Regions from separate parts of the Micromonospora sp. WMMD735 genome, predicted to be linked through region 2. Evidence: riboswitches for the same ligand, from Rfam matches in the RefSeq annotation. Region 2 holds a riboswitch; the other holds the start of a gene.
What was found. A riboswitch is a leader RNA that binds a small molecule or an ion and turns the genes downstream of it on or off. The one in region 2 is predicted to bind cobalamin.
Positions count from the first base shown of each region.

Region 1: linked by a shared signal. The riboswitch ahead of cobN (cobaltochelatase subunit CobN) and the one ahead of bluB (5,6-dimethylbenzimidazole synthase) in region 2 are both predicted to bind cobalamin.

Region 1 covers NZ_JBMHMJ010000002.1:1,664,912-1,668,312, forward strand. Annotated here, with positions in the region: gene cobN (cobaltochelatase subunit CobN) at 1-1,735, opposite strand, end outside; cobalamin riboswitch at 2,046-2,175, opposite strand; gene ACN268_RS07340 (hypothetical protein) at 3,028-3,363, opposite strand.
Region 2 covers NZ_JBMHMJ010000002.1:2,345,306-2,348,706, forward strand. Annotated here, with positions in the region: gene ACN268_RS10010 (hypothetical protein) at 1-324, opposite strand, end outside; gene ACN268_RS10015 (hypothetical protein) at 457-801, opposite strand; gene bluB (5,6-dimethylbenzimidazole synthase) at 875-1,519, opposite strand; cobalamin riboswitch at 1,557-1,755, opposite strand; gene ACN268_RS10025 (hypothetical protein) at 2,012-2,770, opposite strand; gene ACN268_RS10030 (hypothetical protein) at 2,767-3,401, opposite strand, start outside.

The DNA.
Region 1 (3,401 bases), 680 kb from region 2:
CGGCGTGCGCCCGCCGCTTGGCCTGGGTGCCCTCGCCGGGGTCGTTGACGATGAACGGGTAGACCAACGGCAGGTCACCGAGGACGGCGTCGGGGGCGCAGTCGGCGGCCAGGCCGAGGCCCTTGCCGGGCAGCCACTCGCACGTGCCGTGCTTGCCGAGGTGCACCACCGCGTCGGCGCCGAACCCGCCGTCGTCGACCGACGCGGCCAGCCACCGGTACGCGGCGAGGTAGTGGTGGCTGGGCGGCAGGTCGGGGTCGTGGTAGATGGCGATCGGGTTCTCGCCGAAGCCGCGCGGCGGCTGGATCAGCAGGGTGACGTTGCCGAACCGCAGCCCGGCCAGGACGATGTCCCCGGCGTCGGTGTAGAGCTGGCCGGGTGGCTCACCCCAGTGTTCCCGCATCCGGTCTCGCAGGTCGACCGGCACCTGGTCGAACCAGCGCCGGTAGGTCTTCCCCGGCACCCGGGCCTCGGCGGCGGCCAACTGTTCCGGGGTGAGCCACTCGACGTCGTGGCCCCCGGCGGCGATCAGGGCGTGGATCAGCGCGTCCCCGTCGGTGGGTGGTGGCGCGTCGCCGAGGTGGTACCCGTCGGCGGCGAGGGCGGCGAGCAGCCGGACCGCCGAGGCGGGGGTGTCCAGGCCGACGGCGTTGCCGACCCGGGAGTGCTTCGTCGGGTAGGAGCTGAGCACGATCGCCACCCGCTTGCCGGCGTTGGGCAGGTGGCGCAGCCGGGCCTGCCGGACGGCGATGCCGGCGACCCGGGCGGCCCGCTCGGCGTCGGCGGCGTAGACCGACAGCCCGTCGGCGTCGATCCGCTTGAACGAGAACGGCACGGTGACGATCCGACCGTCGAACTCGGGGATGGCCACCTGCATGGCCGCGTCCAGCGGGGACAGTCCGGCGTCGCTGGCAGCCCACTGCTCCCGGGTGCTGGTCAGGCACAGCGCCTGGATCACCGGCACGTCGAGGGCGGCGAGCGCGCCGACGTCCCAGGCGTCCTCGTCGCCCCCGCCGGAGGCGTCGGCGGCGACCGTCCCCCCGGCGGCGAGGACGGTGACGACGAGCGCGTCGCAGCGGGCGAAGAGGTCCAGCGGCCCGTCGCCGGGGGTGAGCCCGCGCAGCGATCCGCAGAAGATCGGCAGCGGTTCGCCGCCGGCCGCGTCGACCGCGTCGGCCAGGGTCTGCACGAAACCGGTGTTGCCGGCCAGCGCGTGCGCCCGGTAGAACACGATCCCCACCGTGGGCCGCCCGCCCCCGTCCGGTCCGGCCACCGGGTCCGCCCCGTCGACCGGGGTGGACGGGCGGCGGTGGTCGAGGATGCCGTAGGGCGGGGTGGGGGTGGGCGGGTCGAAGCCCTCACCGGTGAGCAGGACGGTGTCGGAGAGGAACCGGGCGAGCTGGGCGAGGTTGTCCGCGCCCCCCTCCACCAGGTAGGACAGCGCTTCGGTGGCGACCCCGGAGGCCACCGTGGAGGCCGCCATCAGCTCCGCGTCGGGCACCGCCTCGCCGCCGAGCACGATCGTGGGGACGCCGGAGCCGAGCACCGCCGCGAGGCCGTCCGGCCACGCCTGCCGCCCGCCGAGCAACCGTACGACGGCCAGGTCGACCCCGTCGAGCAGGGCGGGCACGGCGGCCACGTCGACCCGGGTGGGGTTGGCGAGGCGGTAGTCGGCGGCGCTGGCGCGGGCGGCGAGCAGATCGGTGTCGGCGGTGGACAACAGCAGGATGCGCACGTGCGGCTCCGGAGAGTGACGTCCGGCTCGACCACGGGGCCGGGCCGAGCGGGGCGGGAGGGACGCCGGTCAGCGGCGGCGGAGGTACGACGCACCCCACCGGCGGCGGGGCACCCCGGACCGGCCGTCAGCGGTACGTGGCAGGCCGACCGCCCCGGCGACGGCCGGCGACGGTGGGAGAGGTGGGGGCACGCGGCGGCGCGGGCTCTACGGTGATGCGGAAGTCACCGACCGTGATCGGGTCGGCAGTGACGCTGTGCGTCATCGGGTCCTCCTCGGGTGTCCACGCCCTGGGGTTCTCCGACGGCCGAAGTATCCTGGCTCCCGGATCGACGCTCACCCCCGGCCTTCCAACCGTGCACGCACGGTCGTGACCCACGAGGGGGGATCGCTCCCCGGTGACAGTGGCGGGACCGCGTCGGAATCGCACCGACTTCCTTCACTGCCGTCAGGCCGCGAATGCTGCCACACTCCTCACCCCGAGGTCAACGGCGGCCACCGGCCCCGCGAGGGCACCGATCGCCCCCCGTGGCGAGGCCGGCGACCGCCGCTGCCCACGTTCCCGGGTGGGCCCGGTCCCCTCCCGACGGTCGACCCGCAGCGTCCCGTGCCGCGCACCCACCGATCCGCCGAGGGAGCCCGCCACCCGCCCGGGGAAGGGCCACCGTCCGCGACCGACCGGCGCGGAACTGGGCGGCACGGAGCTGATCCGGGCGGCATGGAGCCGGGCGGCACGGAGCCGGGCGGCACGGAGCCGGGCGGCACGGAGCCGGGCCGCCGCCCTCAGGCTGCCCGGCCCCGGGCGACCCGGCCCTGGTCGGCCGGGACACCTCTCTCGCACGCTGTCGAGCTGATGACGTCAACGACTCGGGGGCCGGCGCGGCCGACCTGGCCGGACAGTTGTCGCGCCGGGTAGCGCCGGCCACTCGCCCGACACCCCGGGGCCGGGGCGGCCTGAGGGCGACGGCCCCGGCCCGGGGCCACGGGGCCGCCTCCTCCGGTGCCGCAGGCCCTCCGGTCACAGGCCCATCCGGTACCGCGGGGCCGCGCCACCCCGGCCACCCCCGACCTGGCGGTACGGGTCGTCCCATCCGGCGGGGCCGATCCGTCACCGTCATCAGCTCGAAAGGGCCCGCGACGACATACCCCACACCCCTGCCCCGCAGCGGCAGGCGACCGGGGCGGCCGGCGGTCGCACCCGCCGCCGTGGCCGCACCCCCACGGACCCACATCCCACGGACCCACATCCCACGGGGCCACAACCCCGCCACGCTTCACGCGTTGCTGCGGGATCAGCGGAGGCGACGCTCGGGGTGGGCCCGGTTCCAGGCCCGCATCCGCTCCGGGTACCCGGTCTTCGCCGCCTCGTAGAGGGGCACCGCGTGCCGGTGGGCCAGCTTCGCCGCCGTACGCGGGGAGCCGGTGCGGCGGCGGATCCACTCCCCGTCGTGCGCGATCGCCACCACCGTGGTGTCGGTGGCGGTCGTCTCGGGTTCGAGATAGAACTCCACCCCCCGGTGGGCGGCCACGAAGTCCGCCAACGCGGTCAGGTCGTCCCGGGTGGCCTCCCGGTCGAGCTTGGTCGGGATACCCTCGTCAGCCCGGGTCCGTCGGCTGAACCAGCCCATCTGCCCGTCCTCTCCTCGGCGTCCCTCCAGTGGAGCAC
Region 2 (3,401 bases):
GACGCTCAGGCGGGTCTTGGACAGCGTCGCGGCGGGCAGGCGGGCGAGCAGTTCGTACTCGGCCGGGGACAGGTAGACGTTCGTGATCAGCCCCTGGATGTGGCCCGGCCGGGCGGCGGGCACCTTCTGGGTGAGCTTGAACTCGCGGGATCCGCCGGTGAGGCTCTCGGAACGTCTGAGGCGCAGTCGGGTGCCGGCCAGGTACCGGTCGGTGATGCGACGGCTGGCGGTGACCATGGCCGGCAGCGGCGGTCCGGCCAGCAGGAACCGCCGCTCCCGCTCGATGCGCGCGTACTTCCCCTCGCGGACCGGCTCGGCTGTCATCGGGCCTCGTTCCAGCACCGTGCGATGCTCATCGCGGGCATGAGGGTCCGGCGGTCGCGGAGTAGCTGCGGCCGCAGCATGAGCCCGTCCGGCGTACGCGCGGGTGACGCGTACGCCGGACGCCGGACGGCCCTACTGCCAGGAGCCGCTGCGGCAGATGAACTGGGTGGTGCCGCTGTACTGGGTGGTGCCGCCGTCGACGTAGCTGTAGCTGGCCCGCACGGGGTGGCCGAGGTTGCTGGCCGGGCAGGTGGCGAAGAGGGTCGGCCCGGCGGTCGTGAAGGTGCCGACACTGCCGGAGTACCAGGTGATGCTCCAGGTCGTCGTGCCGGTGCTGCTGGCGTCGCAGTAGAACTGCGACGCGCCGGACTCGCAGAAGGGCGCCGGGGCGGCGGCGAGAACCGGCGTGGCGCCGGCGGCGGCGAGGCTCAGGGCGGCGAGCGCGGACGCCGCCAGCACCGTGACGGTGGTACGCATGAAACTCCTCCCAACGTAGCCGAGCGATGACTCAGTGCGACGCCAGCCTAGCCGTCGCATCGACGTACCCGAATTAGCTGTTCGGTTGGTCGGTCCCCCGCCGTAGCCACCGGTCGTGGTGGACCGCCTCGGTGAGGGGCCTGCGCCGCCGCCACCCGTGTCGCTCCAGATCGGGCACGGCCTCCAGGTGGGTGACCGGCCCGACGCAGAGCCAGGCCACCGGCCGGATGCCGGCCGGCACACCCAGTAGCTCGGCCAGGAACGGCTCCCGGTAGAAGGACACCCACCCGACGCCCAGCCCTTCGGCGGTGGCGGCGAGCCAGAGGTTCTGGATGGCCAGGCAGACCGAGTAGAGGCCCGCGTCGGCGATGGCGTGCCGCCCGAGCACCGCCGGGCCGCCGCGCTGTGGGTCGTAGGTGACGACCACCGACAGCGTCGACTCCAGCACCCCGTCGATCTTGATACGCGCGAACCGTTCGGCCGCCGCACCGTCCAGAGTGGCGGCGAACGTCGCCCGCTCGGCCTGCACGTGCCGATGGAACCGGCGACGGACGGCCGGGTCCCGGACCAGGACGAAATCCCACGGCTGCGAGTTGCCGACGCTGGGCGCGGTGTGCGCGGCGTCGAGAATCCGGTGCAGGGTGTCGGCCGGCACCGGCTCCCCGGTGAACTCGGCCCGGACGTCCCGGCGGCGGTGGATAGCGTCGTAGAGTTCCACAGGCAGGCTCCCGCTGCGCTCGGCCCACCCCCGACGGGTGGGCGCTCGACGCGAGGCCGGTCTTCGGACTCCCGGATCAACGCCTACCCGTCCGCCTTCCCAGCCCTTGGGCCAGTGGCTGCGCTCCTCGCGCCTGGACGGTCGCTCCCCGGTCACCGCGGCGGGCCCGTGCCGGATTCACACCGGCTTCCCGATTCTCCCCGCGTGCGCGGGGCACCTCGCACGATCATGCCGTTGCCGATGCTAACCCGCACCACCGACGCCGGCCGGCCACGGCCCGGCCCGACAGCACACGCAGCGGGTCCCCGTGTTCCGGCGTCCACGTGGACGCCGGGGTGTGCGACGTCCTCGCCGAGGTGTCCGGCGGTCAGGCCCAACCACGAGGCCCTCCGGTCGCTGGACTCCGGTGCGGCCGGAGGAGCACGACGACGCTCTCGGCGGCGGTGAGCGGCTGACACCGGTCCGATCCCGACCGGCCTGGGCTCGGTTCGGTCACCGCCCGATGCTGGCGTACTCGCAGACCGCCGCCGGGAAGCCGCCCGCGCCGAAGCGCAGCTCGACGACGTGCCCATGGGCGGTCTCGGTGACCGCCGGTGTGATCGACTGACCGGCCTGCGCCGGTCGCAGGTACCAGCACCGGCTGGTGTCGGTGCGGCCGGCCGGCACCCCCGCGTCGGCCAGCGCGTTCTCGCCGCGCTCCAGGTAGCACGCGAAGAAGACGTGGTCGTTCAGATCCGTCTCCCGGTCGCTGAAGGTGAAAGCCGCCGTCTCGGTTCCGCCGCTGCGGGGTCGTCGCGGCAGCTCCGGCAGCAGCGGCGAGTCGCCGCCGAAGCCCGGGGGTGCCTCGGTGCGCGGTGTGGGTCGTGCCCCGGCGCCGGCGTCCAACCAGGTCCACCGGCTGGTCCACACCGCCACCACGGTGCCGTCGGCTGCGCGCAGGGTCAGCTCGTCGTGCCCGCCGTACCAGCCACGCCGGTCAACGCCGAGGGTGACGGCCAGTTCGGCGTCGAGCGGCGCTCCGGGCAGCACCCGCACCGGCGGGGTGTACGCCTGCACGTACCGCACCACGGCGCGGACCCGGTGCCGTTCGAAGTAGGACCAGCGGTCGAGTCCGGCCGTCTCTCGCCACCAGCCGGCGGAGACCTCGTCGAGGAGGTGCACCAGCTGGGTCGGTTTCAGGGTGCCCCGTTGGGTGATGGCCGGATAGCGGGCCTCGGTGCCCGTGCGGTAAACCCTGGACCCGACGGTCACGGCAGTGGTCCATCAGCCCGGGGTCGGCCGGGCCGCAGTGGTTTGATGGTGGTGCCCACCGCGAGCGGACGGGTCCGACCCCCGCAGTGGTGTACCGCCATCGGACCCTCCGCCCGGCACGCGCAGGGCAACACCCGGTTGAGGCTGGAGCCGATGCAGAACTCCTCGAAGGCGGTCCGGTCGCCGGGAAGCAGGCGGGCCAGCAGCGCCATCACCGGGTCCACCGCCTTGATCCGGCCGTCGTCGTCGCGCACCTCCAGCCAGGCGTGGTCGAGGTCCATCATGCCGATCAGCCAACCCCCTCGGGCGTACGCCTCGTACCCCATGGCCCGGCACTCCCGTTCGAGGTACAGGCTGGCGGAGACGCAGTCGACCACCCCGTTGGCGAGCGTGTCGTCCGGGTCGACCTGCCAACTCGACGGCAGCATCTGGAAGCGCGGCCCGCCGTGCCGGATGTCGGCGAAGAGCCGGGCCAGCCGGGGGGAGACGATCCGGTCCGCCCGGCCCGCGGTGACCAGGTCCAGTTCGACGGTGACCAGGTCGGGTACGGCCGGCAGCCGCACCTCGTCGTCGGTCACGGTCACCGGCCCGGCGGCGCTGGCCCAGCCGGAGGCCGCGCCACCGGTCAGCT